One region of the Streptomyces sp. AB3(2024) genome, then DNA from elsewhere that is predicted to be linked to it. Evidence: riboswitches for the same ligand, from Rfam matches in the RefSeq annotation. Region 1 holds a riboswitch; each other region holds the start of a gene.
What was found. A riboswitch is a leader RNA that binds a small molecule or an ion and turns the genes downstream of it on or off. The one in region 1 is predicted to bind thiamine pyrophosphate.
Positions count from the first base shown of each region.

Region 2: another riboswitch for thiamine pyrophosphate. It lies ahead of thiC (phosphomethylpyrimidine synthase ThiC); the one in region 1 lies ahead of ACEPPI_RS04345 (thiamine ABC transporter substrate binding subunit).
Region 3: another riboswitch for thiamine pyrophosphate. It lies ahead of thiO (glycine oxidase ThiO); the one in region 1 lies ahead of ACEPPI_RS04345 (thiamine ABC transporter substrate binding subunit).

Region 1 covers NZ_JBGWAB010000006.1:90,761-96,142, forward strand. Annotated here, with positions in the region: gene ACEPPI_RS04335 (ABC transporter ATP-binding protein) at 1-806, opposite strand, end outside; gene ACEPPI_RS04340 (ABC transporter permease) at 806-2,422, opposite strand; gene ACEPPI_RS04345 (thiamine ABC transporter substrate binding subunit) at 2,479-3,579, opposite strand; TPP riboswitch at 3,665-3,774, opposite strand; gene rlmN (23S rRNA (adenine(2503)-C(2))-methyltransferase RlmN) at 3,833-4,945, opposite strand; gene ACEPPI_RS04355 (phosphatidate cytidylyltransferase) at 5,039-5,382, opposite strand, start outside.
Region 2 covers NZ_JBGWAB010000001.1:15,992-21,373, forward strand. Annotated here, with positions in the region: gene ACEPPI_RS00060 (aldo/keto reductase) at 1-719, opposite strand, end outside; gene thiC (phosphomethylpyrimidine synthase ThiC) at 1,183-2,976, opposite strand; TPP riboswitch at 2,971-3,115, opposite strand; gene ACEPPI_RS00070 (YibE/F family protein) at 3,188-4,588, shown strand; gene ACEPPI_RS00075 (SsgA family sporulation/cell division regulator) at 4,601-5,050, opposite strand; gene ACEPPI_RS00080 (IclR family transcriptional regulator) at 5,147-5,382, opposite strand, start outside.
Region 3 covers NZ_JBGWAB010000138.1:781-6,162, reverse strand. Annotated here, with positions in the region: gene ACEPPI_RS34260 (NAD(P)/FAD-dependent oxidoreductase) at 94-1,326, opposite strand; TPP riboswitch at 1,439-1,551, shown strand; gene thiO (glycine oxidase ThiO) at 1,549-2,745, shown strand; gene thiS (sulfur carrier protein ThiS) at 2,742-2,942, shown strand; gene ACEPPI_RS34245 (thiazole synthase) at 2,948-3,742, shown strand; gene ACEPPI_RS34240 (NUDIX hydrolase) at 4,004-4,492, opposite strand; gene ACEPPI_RS34235 (GntR family transcriptional regulator) at 4,511-5,290, shown strand.

The sequences.
Region 1 (5,382 bases):
AGCCGCCGCTCGCCCTCCGGCGCCCCGGCGGGGACCGGCACCTTCCCCCACGGGGTCGCGGCCGCACCCCCGCACACCGTGGCCGGGACCACGTTCTCGAAGCCGAGGAAGCGCGCCACGAACTCGGACGCCGGCCGCTCCCAGACCTCCAGCGGGGTCCCCGCCTGCGCGATGCGCCCGTCCCGCATGACCACGACCCGGTCGGCCAGCGCGAAGGCCTCGCCCTGGTCGTGGGTGACGGCGAGCACGGTGGTGCCGAGGCGGGAGAACAGGGAGCGCAGTTCCACCACGAGCCGCTCCCGCAGCCCCCGGTCGAGCTGGCCCAGCGGCTCGTCCAGCATCAGCAGCCGCGGTGAGGGGGCCAGGGCCCTGGCCAGGGCCACCCGCTGCTGCTCACCGCCCGACAGCGAGGCCACCGCCCGGCGCTCGGCGCCCGGAAGGCCGACCAGGTCCAGCAGCTCCGCGACCCGGGCGGCCGAGGACCCGCCGGAGGCACCCCGCATCCGCAGTCCGAAGGCGACGTTCCCGCCGACGTCCCGGTGCGGGAACAGCTGGTGGTCCTGGAACATGAGACCGACCCCGCGCCGGTGCACCGGGACCGCCGCCTGGTCCGCGTCACCGAGCAGCACCCGCCCGCCGGACACGGGCTGCAGCCCGGCGACCACCCGCAGCAGGGTGGACTTGCCGCTGCCGCTCGGCCCCAGCACGCAGACGATCTCGTGCTCGGCGACCTCCAGGTCCACCGCGTCCACGACGGCCCGGTCGCCGAAGCGGACCGATACGCCGTCGAGCCGGAGCAGGGTCATCAGAACTCTCCCGAGGTCGTGGCGGGTCGCAGCCGTTCCAGCAGGAGCAGGGACACCGCGCACACCAGCATCAAAATCGTGCTCAGGGCCATCGCCTGCCCGTAGTTCATCTCCCCGGCCCGCCCCAGCAGCCGGGCCACCGCCACCGGCAGCGTCGGGTGGTCCGGCCGGGCGATGAACACCGTCGCCCCGAACTCCCCGAGCGAGACGGCGAAGGCGAAGCCCGCGGCGATCAGCAGTGCCCGCCGCACCAGCGGCAGGTCCACCTCCCGCCAGGCCCGCAGCGGCGACGCCCCGAGCACGGCCGCCGCCTCCCGCAGCCGGCCGTCCACGGCCCGCAGCACGGGCAGCATGGTCCGTACGACGAACGGCACGCCGACGAGCGCCTGCGCCAGCGGCACCAGGATCCACGAGGTCCGCAGGTCCAGCGGCGGCTCGTCCAGCGTGATCAGGAAGCCGAAGCCCACCGTCACGGCGGACACGCCGAGGGGGAGCATCAGCAGCGCGTCGAACCCCCGCACGAACCGGCCGCCGCGACGGGTCAGCGCCGCGGCCGCGAGCCCTCCGACGAGCAGGGCGATGGCGGTGGCGGCCAGCGCGTACTGCAGGGAGTTCCAGATGGCCTCCAGCGGCGGCACCAGAAACGTTCCGCCACCGGAGCCCGCGTCCTGCAGCGCCCGGTAGAAGCCCAGCCCGTACCCGCCGGGCGCGTCGAAGGACCGCTCCACCAGCACGGCCAGCGGGGCCACGATCAGCAGCGCCACGGTCAGCAGAACCCCGCCGAGGAGGCTCCGCTGGGCCCAGCCGCGCGGGCGGTGCGCCGTGTGCGCCGGGTCCACGAGCCGCAACGCGGTCTCGCGCCGGCGCACGGTCCGGGCGTGCACGGCGAGGATCAGGCCGACGGCGGCGAACTGGACCACCGTCAGCACCGCGGCCGTCGGCAGGTCCAGGAGCTGCGCGGTCTGCCGGTAGACCTCCACCTCCAGCGTGGAGTACGCGGGCCCGCCCAGGATCTGCACGACACCGAAGGAGGTGAAGGTGAACAGGAACACCATCAGCGAGGCCGCGGCCACCGCCGGGCCCAGCGCGGGCAGCGTCACCCGTCGCCAGGCGGCGAACCGCCCGGCGCCCAGGACCCGGGCGGCCTCCTCCTGGCGCGGGTCCAGCTGGGCCCACAGCCCGCCGACCGTCCGGACGACGACGGCGTAGTTGAAGAAGATGTGGGCGAGCAGGATCGCCCAGACGGTGGTGTCCAGCCGGACGCCCCACAGTTCGTCGAGCATCCCGCCCCGCCCGACCAGGGCCAGGAAGGCCGATCCCACCACCACGGTCGGCAGCACGAAGGGCACGGTGACCAGGGCCCGCAACGATTGTTTGCCGGGGAAGTCGAAGCGAGCGAAGACGTACGCGCCGGGAAGGGCGATCAGCAGGGTGAGGACGGTGGAGGCGAACGCCTGCCACGTGGTGAACCACAGGACGCCCGCGATGTCGGGCCTCGCCAGGACCTCGCCGACGCGCCCGAACTGCCAGCCCTCGTCCGTCTTGAGCCCGCGCCCCACGATCGCGGCGACGGGATAGGCGAAGAACAGCCCGAAGAAGGCGAGCGGCACCGTCATCAGGGCGAACCTGACGGCGGTGGCGCGCCCGCCTGTCTTCGGGGAGCCGTCCCGCACTACTTCACGACGAGCGAGGACCATGCCTTGACCCACTGGTCACGGTTCTTGGCGATGGCGTCGGGGGCGACCGTTTCCGGCTTCTCGACGACCACGCCGTGCTTCGTGAAGACCTCCGGCAGCTTCGCGTCCTTGACCACCGGGTTCACGAACATCTGGAGTGGCATGTCCTCCTGGAACTTCTTGCTCACCAGGAAGTCGATGAGCGCCTTGCCGCCCTCCTCGTTCTTCGCGCCCTTGAGCAGGCCCGCGAACTCGACCTGGCGGAAGCAGGTGCCGGTGGCCACGCCCGTGGGGGCCTCGGCCGGCTGCGGCTCGCCGTAGAGGACCTCGACCGGCGGGCTGGAGGCGTAGGAGACGACCAGCGGACGGTCGCCCTTGGCCTTCTTGCCGCCCGCGGAGCCGGAGAAGCGCTCGTTGTAGGCCTGCTCCCAGCCGTCGACGACCTCGACGCCATTGGCCTTGAGCTTGCTCCAGTAGTCCTTCCAGCTGTCCTCGCCGTACTTGCCGACGGAGGCGAGCAGGAAGCCGAGGCCGGGCGAGGAGGTCGCGGCGTTCTCGGTGACCAGCAGGTTCTTGTACTCCGGCTTGATCAGGTCGTCCAGCGTCTGCGGCGGGGCGATCTTCTTGTCGGCGAAGTAGGCCTTGTCGTAGTTGACGCAGATGTCGCCGGAGTCGACCGGGGTGACACGGTGCTGCTGGTCGAGCACGAACTCCGGCTTGACCTGGTCCAGACCCTTGGCCTGGTACGGGGTGAAGATCCCGTTGTCGAGGGCGCGCGAGAGGAGCGTGTTGTCGACGCCGAAGAAGACGTCGCCGCGCGGGGAGCCCTTGGTGAGGATCTCCTGGTTCAGGGCGGCGCCGGCGTCGCCGGACTTCAGGACCTTGACGGTGTAGCCGCTCTGCTGCTCGAACTCCTTGAGGACCGTGTCGGTCACGTTGAAGGAGTCGTGGGAGACCAGCGTGATCGTCTTGGACTTCGGGGCGTCGCTCGCGCCCGCCGGCTTGTCCTTGGCGTCGCCGCCGCCACAGGCGCTGAGCGTGCCGACGCCCAGCGCGGCCACGAGCGCTGCGCCCGCGATCTTCTTGGTGGTGCTCACTGGTGAATTCCTCCTGGGATGTCCAGGAGAAGACGCGGCCCTGCCCGGCGCTCTGTGGGAGCGGACGCCGGGCAGGGCGCAACAGCTTGAGTGATGACCGAACTTCCTACCCCGAATGACCGGGGCGAGGTTCAGAGGGTCTGCGGATGACGGTTACCGCACTCTCAGCGCTGTGGCGCTCCCCTGTCGGAATGATGAAGTTGTCCGGCCACAGGGTACCCCGTGGCCGGTTACGGGCGTCCGCGGCCGGAATCTAGCGCTCGGAGGCGGCCAGCTGGCCGCACGCGCCGTCGATCTCCTGGCCACGGGTGTCGCGTACGGTCACGGGCACGCCGTGCCGGGCGATGGCCTCGACGAAGGCCTTCTCGTCCTCGGGACGCGAGGCGGTCCACTTCGAGCCCGGGGTCGGGTTCAGCGGGATCAGGTTGACGTGCACGCGCTTGCCCTTGAGCAGGCGGCCGAGGAGGTCACCGCGCCAGGCCTGGTCGTTGATGTCACGGATCAGCGCGTACTCGATGGAAATGCGCCGGCCGGACTTCTCGGCGTACTCCCAGGCCGCGTCGAGGACCTCGCGGACGTTCCAGCGGGTGTTCACCGGGACCAGGGTGTCGCGCAGCTCGTCGTCCGGCGCGTGCAGCGAGACCGCGAGGCGGCACTTGAAGCCCTCGTCGGCGAAGCGCAGCATGGCCGGGACCAGGCCGACGGTGGAGACGGTGATGCCGCGCTGCGACAGGCCCAGGCCGTCGGGCTCCGGGTCGGTGAGACGGCGGATGGCGCCGACGACCCGCTTGTAGTTGGCCAGCGGCTCGCCCATGCCCATGAAGACGATGTTGGAGAGCCGGGCCGGGCCGCCGGGGACCTCGCCGTCGCGCAGCGCGCGCATGCCGTCGACGATCTGGTGCACGATCTCGGCCGTGGACAGGTTGCGGTCCAGGCCCGCCTGGCCGGTGGCGCAGAACGGGCAGTTCATGCCGCAGCCGGCCTGCGAGGAGATGCACATGGTGACCCGGTCGGGGTAGCGCATCAGCACGGACTCGACGAGCGTGCCGTCGTGCAGCTTCCACAGGGTCTTGCGGGTGGTGTCGTCGTCGCAGCTGATGTGCCGGACGACGTTCATCAGCTGCGGCAGCAGCTCCTGCTGGAGCTTCTCGCGCGACGCGGCGGGGATGTCGGTCCACTCGGCCGGGTCGTGCGCGTAGCGGGCGAAGTAGTGCTGGGAGAGCTGCTTGGCCCGGAACGGCTTCTCACCGATCGCGGCCACGGCCTCCCGGCGCTCGGCCGGGGTCAGGTCGGCGAGGTGCCGGGGCGGCTTCTTGGCCCCACGAGGGGCGACGAAGGTGAGCTCTCCCGGAACGGGGCGGGCCATGGCGGGTACTCCTTGTAAGACGAAAGGCGCGCCGCAGAAGCAGCGCGCCTTCCAAGAGTAACCGCCCGGCGTATCGCCCGGCTTTTCCGCAGGTCAGCCCGTACCCACGAAGGCCGCCAGCAGCAGCCAGACCACCGGAGCGGTCGGCAGCAGCGAGTCGAGCCGGTCCATGATGCCGCCGTGGCCCGGGAGCAGGGTGCCCATGTCCTTGATGCCCAGGTCGCGCTTGATCATCGACTCGCCCAGGTCACCCAGGGTGGCGCTGACCGCGACCGCCAGGCCCAGTACCAGACCCTGCCACCAGGAGCCCCCGTCGATCAGGAACTCCATGCACAGCGCGCCGGCCGCCATCGCGAAGGCCACCGCCCCGAAGAGTCCCTCGCGGGTCTTGCCTGGGCTGATGCGCGGGGCGAGCTTGGTCTTGCCGAAGCGCCAGC
Region 2 (5,382 bases), on a different contig from region 1:
GCCGGATCGAAGCGCGCCGGGTTCAGCGCCGCCCGCCCCGAGGTCAGGTCGACGGGCCGGCCGAGCCGTTGCTTCCCGCTCAGGAAGCCCGAGGCCAGCGGACTCCAGGTCAGCACGCCCATCCCGTAGCGGCGGGCGACCGGCAGGACGTCGGCCTCGATCCCCCGCGCCAGGATCGAATACGGCGGCTGCTCGGTCCGGAAGCGGTGCAGCGCCCGCCGCTCGGCGACGTGATGGGCCTCGACCAGCTCCTCGGCGGGGAAGGTCGAACACCCGAAGGAGCGGATCTTCCCCGCCGTGACGAGGTCGCCGAGGGCTGACAGCGTCTCCTCGACATCGGTCGTGTGGTCCGGGCGGTGCACCTGGTAGAGGTCGATCCAGTCGGTGTCCAGCCGCCGCAGACTGTCCTCCACGGCCCGGACGATCCAACGCCGCGAATTACCGCTGCGGTTGCGTCCCTCTCCCATCTGGAAGTGGACCTTCGTGGCGAGCACGACGTCGTCGCGCCGCCCCTTGAGCGCCTTGCCGACGATCACCTCGGACTCTCCGGCGGAGTACATGTCCGCGGTGTCGACGAAGTTGATGCCCAGGTCGAGCGCGGCATGGATGATCCGCCCGCACTCCTCGTGATCAGGGTTCCCCACTGCCCCGAACATCATCGTTCCGAGGCAGTGCGCGCTCACCTCGATGCCGGTCCCGCCCAGATTTCGGTATCGCATGGTCATGCGCCCGCACTCTAGGAGCTGGAGCGCACTCCAGGGCAAGAGCTCCCGGCCGGTCAATCAAGTCCGTGTTTTCCGGACACGTCCTGCTCCCGGACGCCGGCGGTCGCGCCCCGGCCCTTCCGGACGTACTCCGGGTGCAACCGCCTTACGATGGAGCAGTTCTGACGGTACCGCTGATTACTTCTTCGGCGTCAGACAGAGAACGAACTTCTCGTTGTCCAACTGCTGTGCGAGCGCGTCAAGTAGCGAGAGCACCTTCTTACGCTTGCTCTTCTTCGGTGCTGTTGCCGCTTCCTGTATGGCCGCGCCGTACGGGAAAGGGGCGTACAGACTCGCGTCTTGCACTTGCCGGTCAGCCGTACAGCGCGTCCCGAAACCGTTCGACATCCACTCACGACGACGAACACCGGCCCGCGACTCCCCCCATGAGGTCGCGGGCCGGTTTGGTTCGTCGGGCTCAGTCGGCCAGCGGGAGGTACAGCCGGTTACCTGTGGCCGCGAACTCCGCCGACTTGCTGAGCATCCCCGCCTGGATTTCCTCGTCCGTGGCCGAGTCGTCGCCACCGAACTGCTCAGTGATGCTTCTGCTGATCTTCATCGAGCAGAACTTCGGACCGCACATCGAGCAGAAGTGCGCGGTCTTCGCGGGCTCGGCCGGAAGGGTCTCGTCGTGGAACTCGCGGGCCGTGTCCGGGTCGAGGGCCAGGTTGAACTGGTCCTCCCAGCGGAACTCGAACCGCGCGTCCGACAGGGCGTCGTCCCATTCCTGGGCGCCCGGGTGGCCCTTGGCCAGGTCAGCGGCGTGAGCGGCGATCTTGTAGGTGATCACGCCGGTCTTCACGTCGTCCCGGTTCGGCAGGCCCAGGTGCTCCTTGGGCGTGACGTAGCAGAGCATCGCGGTGCCCCACCAGGCGATCATCGCGGCGCCGATGCCCGAGGTGATGTGGTCGTAGGCGGGCGCGACGTCCGTGGTCAGCGGGCCGAGCGTGTAGAACGGCGCCTCCTCGCAGATCTCCTGCTGGAGGTCGATGTTCTCCTTGATCTTGTGCATCGGGACGTGGCCCGGGCCCTCGATCATGGTCTGCACGTTGTGCCGCTTGGCGATCGTGTTCAGCTCGCCCAGCGTCTTCAGCTCTGCGAACTGCGCCGCGTCGTTGGCGTCCGCGATCGAGCCGGGGCGCAGACCGTCGCCCAGCGAGTACGTGACGTCGTACGCCGCGAGGATCTCGCAGAGCTCCTCGAAGTTCGTGTAGAGGAAGTTCTCCTTGTGGTGCGCCAGGCACCACGCGGCCATGATCGAGCCACCGCGCGAGACGATGCCGGTCTTGCGACGGGCGGTCAGCGGCACGTAGGGCAGCAGCACGCCGGCGTGGACCGTCATGTAGTCGACGCCCTGCTCGGCCTGCTCGATGACCGTGTCCTTGTAGATCTCCCAGGTCAGGTCCTCGGCACGGCCGTCGACCTTCTCCAGCGCCTGGTAGAGCGGCACGGTCCCGATCGGGACGGGGGAGTTGCGCAGGACCCACTCGCGCGTGGTGTGGATGTTGCGGCCGGTCGAGAGGTCCATGACCGTGTCGGCGCCCCACTTGGTCGCCCAGGTCATCTTGTCGACCTCCTCCTCGATGGAGGAGGTGACCGCGGAGTTGCCGATGTTGGCGTTGACCTTCACCAGGAACCGCTTGCCGATGATCATCGGCTCGATCTCCGGGTGGTTCACGTTGGCCGGAAGCACCGCACGACCTGCGGCGATCTCTTCGCGGACGACCTCGGGGGAGACGTTCTCGCGGATCGCGACGTACTCCATCTCCGGGGTGATCTCGCCCCGGCGGGCGTACGCGAGCTGGGTGACGGCGGCGCCGCCACGGCCGCGGCGGGGCTGGCGGGGACGGCCCGGGAAGACGGCGTCGAGGTTCTTGAGTCCGCCGCGCGGCGAGGTGTGCTTGATGCCGTCGTCCTCGGGGCGCACGGGACGTCCCGCGTACTCCTCGGTGTCGCCGCGGCCGATGATCCAGTTCTCACGCAGGGGCGGGAGGCCCCGGCGCACGTCGGTCTCGATCTGCGGGTCGGTGTACGGCCCGGACGTGTCGTAGAGCGTGACGTCCTTGCCGTTGGTGAGGTGGACCTGGCGGACCGGCACCCGGATGTCCGGGCGGGAGCCCGCCAGGTATCCCTTGTGCCAGCCGGGCTGGCGCTCGGTCTGGCCGTCGGCGTCCTGGCTGACGGCAGGCGTGCGTGCGTCCTGAATGGTCATGAGACCTGATCTCCCTACGCCGGCATTACCCGGTAACAGGTTCGGCGGTCGACGCAGCCTCTTCCCGTACGCATTCTCATGCGCGTACGGTGATCAGCGCCCTCTCAGCCCGGTGCTCCGAGCTCCCGCGTTGTGCAAAGTAGCCCCCACGCTAGCGTCATCTGTGGCGTGCTGAACAGTGGGCCCCCTCATCTCTTGCGATGATCTGCCGGTGACGTCCTCGCCGCAGCCCCCCACCACGCCCACGGACCCCCACGGCCACACCGGTCACGAACATGCCTCCCACGGACATGCGACCGGCGCCTCCCACGGCGGCCACGGCCACGGTCACAGCCATGGCCACGGGCCGGCGGCTCCGGTTTCCAAGCACCTGCGCAAGGTGATCGCCGCCGTGCTGATCCCCTTCGCCGCAACCGTCTTCGTCGGCATGGCCGTGCTCTGGCCGGGCGGGGCCCCCGCCCACCAGCGCACCGGAGTGGGCTTCGACCGCCAGACCCAACAGGGCACGGTCGTCGCCTTGGCAAAGGTCGACTGCAAATCAGTGAACGCCTCCCAGGTGCCGCCCACCGGCGACACCTCCACCCCGGAGGGCCGCGAGGCGCAGGCCGCGCAGACCGGGGAGTGCAAGAAGGCGACGGTCGAGGTCGCCGACGGACCGGACAAGGGCCGGGCGTTCTTCGAGATCGTCCAGCCGGGCGCCCCGCGGCAGTTGGCGAAGGGCCAGGAGGTGGTGGTCGCGTACGCCCCGGACGCGCCGCGGGACCTCCAGTACTCCGTCGTCGACGTGAACCGCAAGCTGCCCCTGGCCCTGCTGGCCGGGATCTTCGCGCTCGCGGTCGTGGTGGTCGGGCGGATGCGCGGGGTGTTCGCGCTCGTCGCCCTGGTGGTGAGCTTCGCGATCCTGACGCTGTTCATCCTGCCGGCGATCCTCCAGGGCTCGAACCCCCTGCTCGTCGCCGTCATCGGAGCCAGCGCGATCATGCTGATCGCCCTCTACATGTGCCACGGCCTGACGGCCAGGACCTCGGTCGCCGTCCTCGGCACCCTCGCCTCGCTGCTGCTGATCGGGCTGCTGGGCTCGCTCTTCATCGACTGGGCCTTCCTGAGCGGCAACACGGACGACAACACCGGGCTGATCCACGGCCTCTACCCGCACATCGACATGAGTGGTTTGCTGCTCGCGGGTGTGATCATCGGCTCGCTCGGCGTCCTCGACGACGTGACCGTGACGCAGACCTCGGCGGTCTGGGAACTCCACCAGGCCGACCCGGGAATGGGCCCGCGCGGCCTGTACCGGGCGGCCATCCGGATCGGCCGCGACCACATCGCCTCGGTCGTCAACACCCTGGTGCTGGCCTACGCGGGCGCCGCACTGCCCCTGCTACTGCTGTTCTCGATCGCGAACAGCAGCATGGGGTCGGTGGCCAACAGCGAGCTGGTCGCGGAGGAGATCATCCGCACCCTCGTGGGCTCCATCGGGCTCGTGGCCTCCGTCCCCGTCACCACCGCGCTCGCCGCCCTGGTGGTTTCCGCCGACCGGACGGGCTCGCCGGCCGCCGCGGTGGTCCCGCAGCCCACCCGCGGCGGCCGGGGGCGTCGGCGCAAGCGCTGAGGGAACGCCGGGTCAGCCCGCGTTCTGCTCGTTCTGGCGCGCCTCGGCGAGGATCTTGCCGAGCTCCTCGTCGAGGCTCTCCTCGAAGTCACCGAGGTTGCGCTCCTGACCGAGCGGAACCAGCCGGTCCGTGCGGTCGAGGAAAGCGACGAGCGGCGCCGCACTCGCGCGGAACAGGGCCCGGTCACAGCCCACCTGGAGGCGGATGTGGACGTCGGACAGCTCCTCCGGGTGGGTGGGGGCGATGTGCACATCGCCGTCACCGCACGGCTTGTTGATGCCGTCGAGAAGCAGTTCCCGGCCGAACGCCCAGGTCACGGGGGCGTCTCCGGGAAGGTGGAAGGTCAGGCGCACCGCGTAGGGGTCGCGAGCCTCGTATCCGAGTTCCACCGGGATCCGGAACGCGAGCTCCTCGGAAACGAGGAAGCTCATCATGACCTCTGCCTGTACCGACTCTCGCATTGCCTACCCCGCTGTAGTGGAAGTGGCCAGGAATGTCCCCCAGGGCCCTCTTGACAAGAGTGGTGTAAGCGATTGCAGATCACAAGGAGTGAGTTTTCAGATACTGATAGAGAACGAGAGGGTGCTCAACAGCGCGCCTACTTCACTCCGTAGTCGATCGACCGCATAGAGCAACCGGTCCTGCTGGTGCAGGGGGAGAGAAATCGCCATGGTCGCGGCGGTGTCGCCGGCGGTGATCGGAATGGCCGCGCACACCGTGTCCAGGGAGTACTCCTGCCGCTCGGTCACGGGCTGCATCCGCTCCAGGGAGCCGATCCGTTCCTCCAGAGCGC
Region 3 (5,382 bases), on a different contig from region 1:
GGGTCGGGACCGGGCGGAGCGGCGGTGGAGGGACGGCGGAGGCGCCCGGGAACACGTGCCGGCGAGGCCGTCCGGGCCCTGCGGGGGCCCGCGTCAGGCGGTGGCGGACTTCAGCGGGACGTCCGGGTCGACGACCCTGTCCGGGTCGACGGGGACGGCCGATTCGATCAGCCTGCGGCCCTGCGCGAGGTCGCGGGGGCGGCCCACGGCCAGGACGGCGACCAGCGCGCCCTCCCGCAGCCAGCACACCGACCAGGCGGCGTCGTCCGGGCCGCCCCGCCAGAGCAGGGTGTCGGCGCCGCCGTGGTGGCCCGCGTACTGCACGAAGCGGCCGAACTGCTCGGACCAGAAGTAAGGGACGGGGTCGTAGGCCTGGACGGGCTCCCCCGCGACGATGTTCGCCGCGACCGCCCGGGGGCCCTGCAGGGCGTTGTCCCAGTGGTGGACCAGCAGCCGGGCCCCGTAGCGGGCGGAGGGGAAGGAGGAGCAGTCGCCCACCGCGTACACCCCGGGCACCGAGGTGCGCAGGTAGGCGTCGGCGGTGACCGAGCCGTCGGGGCCGCGCTCGATCCCGGTGCCGTCCAGCCAGCCCGTGGCGGGCCGGGCGCCGATGCCGACGACCACCGCCCCCGCCGCCAGCTCCCGGCCGTCGGCGAGCCGGACCAGCCCCTCCTCGATCCCGGCCACGGCGGCGCCGGTGATCAGGGTGGCTCCGGCCTCGGCGTACCACCGGGCCATCGGGGCGGCCACCTCGGCGGGCAGGGCCCCGGCCAGCACCCGGTCCGCGGCCTCGACCACCGTGACGGCGCAGCCGGCCCCGCGGGCCGCGGTGGCGAACTCGGCGCCGATCCAGCCGGCCCCGACCACCACGAGGTCGTGGGCCGCCGCCAGGACGGGGCGCAGCCGGGCGGCGTCGTCGAGGGTGCGCAGCAGGTGCACGCCCGGGACGCCGCCGGAGCCGGGCAGGGTCAGCGGTTCGGCTCCGGTGGCCAGGACCAGGACCTCGTAGGGGACGGGCCCGGCCGGGGTGTCGAGCTCGTGCGCCGCGGGCCGTACGCCGGTGACCTCGGTGCCCAGGCGCAGGTCGATGCGGAGTTCCTCGAAGTCCACGTCGAAGGCCACGTCGAAGGCGGCCTCCTCGGCCTTGCCGAGCAGCACCGCCTTGGACAGCGGGGGCCGGTCGTAGGGCTGGTGGGGTTCGGCGCCCAGGAGGGTCACGGGGCCGGTGAAGCCCTGTTCGCGCAGGGCCACGGCGGTCTGCACGCCGGCCATTCCGGCGCCGACGATCACGACACCGGGCTTCGTCTGTTGCGTCTGCTCGCTCACCCGCCCCAGCCTAGTGAACTGACGGCCCGTCAGGAACAGGGGGCGGGGAAGTACGGGCGGGCGCCGGGGAGGCAGCCTTACCCGCCACCCCCGCCGGGGTTACGCTGGCCACCGTACCTATCGCGGGAGTCCGGGCGCACCGGGCTGAGAGGGAGGCTGGCCGGCCTCCGACCGTACGAACCTGATCCGGGTCATGCCGGCGAAGGGAGGGGCTGGACGCCCATGCACTCATCTCGGAAGGGATCCGCCGGAACCGCGGGATCCACCGGATCCGACGTCCTCGTCATCGGGGGCGGGATCATCGGCCTGGTCACCGCCTGGCGGACGGCCCGGCGCGGACTGCGCACCGTACTGGCCGACCCCGACCCCGGCGGGGGCGCCGCCCGGGTCGCGGCGGGCATGCTCGCCGCCGTCACCGAACTGCACTACGGCGAGGAGACCCTGCTCGGGCTCAACGTGGCCTCCGCAGCCCGCTACCCGCAGTTCGCCGCCGAGCTGGCCGAAGCCAGCGGCGGCCTGGACATCGGCTACCGGGCCTGCGGCACGCTCGCCGTCGCCCTCGACGCCGACGACCGCCTCCACCTGCGGGAACTCCACGCCCTGCAGCGTCGCTGCGGCCTGGAGTCGCAGTGGCTCACCGGCCGCGAGTGCCGCCGCCTGGAGCCGATGCTGGCCCCGGGGGTACGCGGGGGGCTGCGCGTCGACGGGGACCACCAGGTGGACCCGCGGCGGCTCGCGGCCGCGCTGCTGGCCGCCTGCGAGCGCGCCGGGGTCGGCGTCCACCGGAAGGCCGCCACCCGGCTGCTGACCGGGGCCGACCGGGCGCTGGGCGCCGTACTGGAGGACGGCACGGAGCTGCGCGCCGACCAGGTCGTGCTCGCGGCGGGCTCCCTGAGCGGGCGGCTGGAGGGGGTGCCGCCGGAGGTGGCGGTGCCGGTGCGGCCGGTGAAGGGCCAAGTGCTGCGGCTGTCGGTGCCGCCGGCGTACGCGCCGTTCCTGTCCCGGACCGTACGGGCCGTCGTGCGCGGCAGCCACGTCTACCTGGTGCCCCGCGAGAACGGCGAGCTGGTCGTCGGAGCCACCAGCGAGGAACTCGGCTGGGACACCACCGTCACCGCGGGCGGGGTGTACGAGCTGCTGCGCGACGCCCACGAGCTGGTCCCCGGGATCACCGAGCTCCCCCTGGTCGAGACCCGGGCCGGACTGCGCCCCGGCTCCCCCGACAACGCGCCGCTGCTGGGCCCGACCGACCTGCCCGGACTGCACCTGGCCACCGGGCACTACCGCAACGGGGTGCTGCTGACCCCGCTCACCGGCGACGTGATGGCGGAGCTCCTGGCCACCGGCACCGTGCCGGAGGTCGCCCGCCCCTTCAGCCCCCGCCGCTTCTCCACCACGCGTCAGGAGTCCTACGCATGACCATCTCCGTCAACGGCGAGCCGCGCGAGGTCGCGGTCGGCACCACCCTCGACGCGGTGGTGGCCACACTGACCCGGGCGCCCAAGGGCGTCGCCGCCGCCCTCAACGAGACCGTCGTCCCGCGCGGCCAGTGGCCGCACACCCCGGTGGGCGACGGCGACCGGGTCGAGGTCCTCACCGCCGTGCAGGGGGGCTGAGCACGATGGCCGACGACCTCTTCACCCTCGGCGGACGGACCTTCTCCTCCCGCCTGATCATGGGGACGGGCGGGGCCCCGAGCCTGGACGTCCTCGAACGCTCCCTGGTCGCCTCCGGCACCGAGCTGACCACGGTGGCCATGCGCCGCCTGGACCCGACGGTGCAGGGCTCGGTCCTGTCCGTCCTCGACCGGCTCGGCATCGCGGTCCTGCCGAACACGGCGGGCTGCTTCACCGCGGGCGAGGCCGTGCTCACCGCCCGGCTGGCGCGGGAGGCCCTCGGCACCGACTGGATCAAGCTGGAGGTCGTCGCCGACGAGCGCACCCTCCTGCCCGACGGCGTCGAGCTGCTGGACGCCGCCGAGGTCCTGGTCGACGAGGGCTTCACCGTCCTGCCGTACACCAACGACGACCCCGTCCTCGCGCGGAAGCTGGAGGACGTGGGCTGCGCGGCGATCATGCCGCTGGGCTCCCCCATCGGTTCGGGGCTCGGCATCCGCAACCCGCACAACTTCGAGCTGATCACGGAGCGGGCCGGGGTGCCGGTGATCCTGGACGCCGGGGCCGGCACGGCCTCCGACGCCGCCCTGGCGATGGAGCTCGGCTGCGCGGCGGTGATGCTGGCCTCCGCGGTCACCCGCGCGCAGGCGCCCGTCCTGATGGCGGCCGCCATGCGGGACGCCGTCACGGCGGGACGCCTCGCCTTCCGCGCCGGCCGCATCCCCCAGCGCCGCTTCGCCGAAGCGTCCTCGCCCGTCGAGGGCCGCGCCGCCCTCGACCCGGAGCGACCGGCGTTCTGAGGGGGTGCGGGGGTGGGCGGGCCATCTCCCCCTCGGCCCGCCGTGCCCGGGCGGCGGCTGCCCACCCGCCCCCTGGCCCGCGGGCCGGGGCGGCGGGGAGGGGTGTCCCGAGATGCGAGAGGCGCCGGGCGCTGGCCCGCCGGGCACCCGGCCCTCCAGAGGCCCGGTGCGGAGCCGGGGTGCGGCGACCTGCACGAAACGGCGACCGGACCGTCCTGCGGAGCACCGAAGCGCAACAGATCGCTACGCGCTCCTCAAATCTCAGCGACTGACCGCCGTCCGGGGCCGATCGGTGAGCAGTTGGCGTCCGTCGTGACTTCGGACGTGGGGGCTGTTGCCGTCGAGGGCGTCCAGGAGTCGAATGGCGTAGACCTCCGACATCCGCTCGGTCACCTCCTCCGGGGTGAGCCACTGGACTGCCGTGCTTTCGCCTGAGGGGCGTTCTGTTCCGCCGGAGGGCTTGCAGCGGAAGACCAGGGCCACCACTCCAACCGTGATGTTCTTGTACACGCCGGTGAGCTCGTCCACCTCGACGTGAATGCCGGTTTCCTCCAGTACTTCCCGCCGCACTCCACCCTCGGGGGTTTCCGCCAACTCCAGCACTCCGCCGGGCAGCTCCCAGGTCCCGTTGTCAGCTCGGCGGATGGCCAGCAGTCGGCCGTCATCACGCACCACCACCCCGGCAACCGACACGGAATGGCGTGGCGTTGACTTGTTCGACGCGACGCTGTTACTCATGCACAAGAGCATAGGAGGAAGCGAAGGACCATGGGAGCAGCTATAGGAGTGGGCAAGGCCGTTCCTCGGTACCTGCAAATCGCCGAGGACATCATCCAACAGGTACGTGCCGGCGTCTTGAAGCCGGGAGACCAGGTGCCCAGCGAAGCCGAGATGGCCGAGCGTTACGGAGTCTCGGGCGGGACCGTTCGCAAGGCAATGCTGGAGATCCGCGCCAGCGGTCTTGTGGACACCCGGCACGGCAAGGGCTCATACGTAAGGGACCGGCCGCCGGTCCGCCACCGTTCATCAGATCGTTTCCGTCGTTCGCTTCGACAGGGCGGCAAAGCCGCCTACCTTGCCGAATCGGAGCAGTCGGGCGCTACGGCGAAGGTCAGCGTCATCTACATCGGGCCGATCGAGGCCCCGGAAGCGATTGCTCAGCGACTTGGCGTCGAGGCGGGGACCCAAGTACTCGCACGCCGTCGTTTGTACTTCCGCAATGGCGCTCCTGTGGAAACGGCGACGTCGTACCTGCCGTGGGACGTGGTGCGCGACATCCCGGAACTCTTCGCCGAGAACCCAGGCGACGGTGGCATCTACGCCCGCCTCGAAGAGCACGGCCACACTTTCGCCGAGTTCGTGGAGACCCTGAGGGCGCGACCTGCCGCGAAGGCGGAAGCATCGGAGCTGGCGCTGAGCCCTGGCGCCACCGTGGTTCACCTGCTGAGGAACGCGGTCACGGATGCCGGCCGCGTCGTGGAGGTGTGCGACACCCTCATGGCGGCTGACCAGTTCGTTTTCGAGTTCCGCATCCCCGCATCCGACTGACTGCGTCGCCACCCACGACCCGCTGTGATTTCACCTTCACAGCGGGTTGACTCATATACAGGAGTAGAGGCACTCTCTTCCCGTAGCACTCA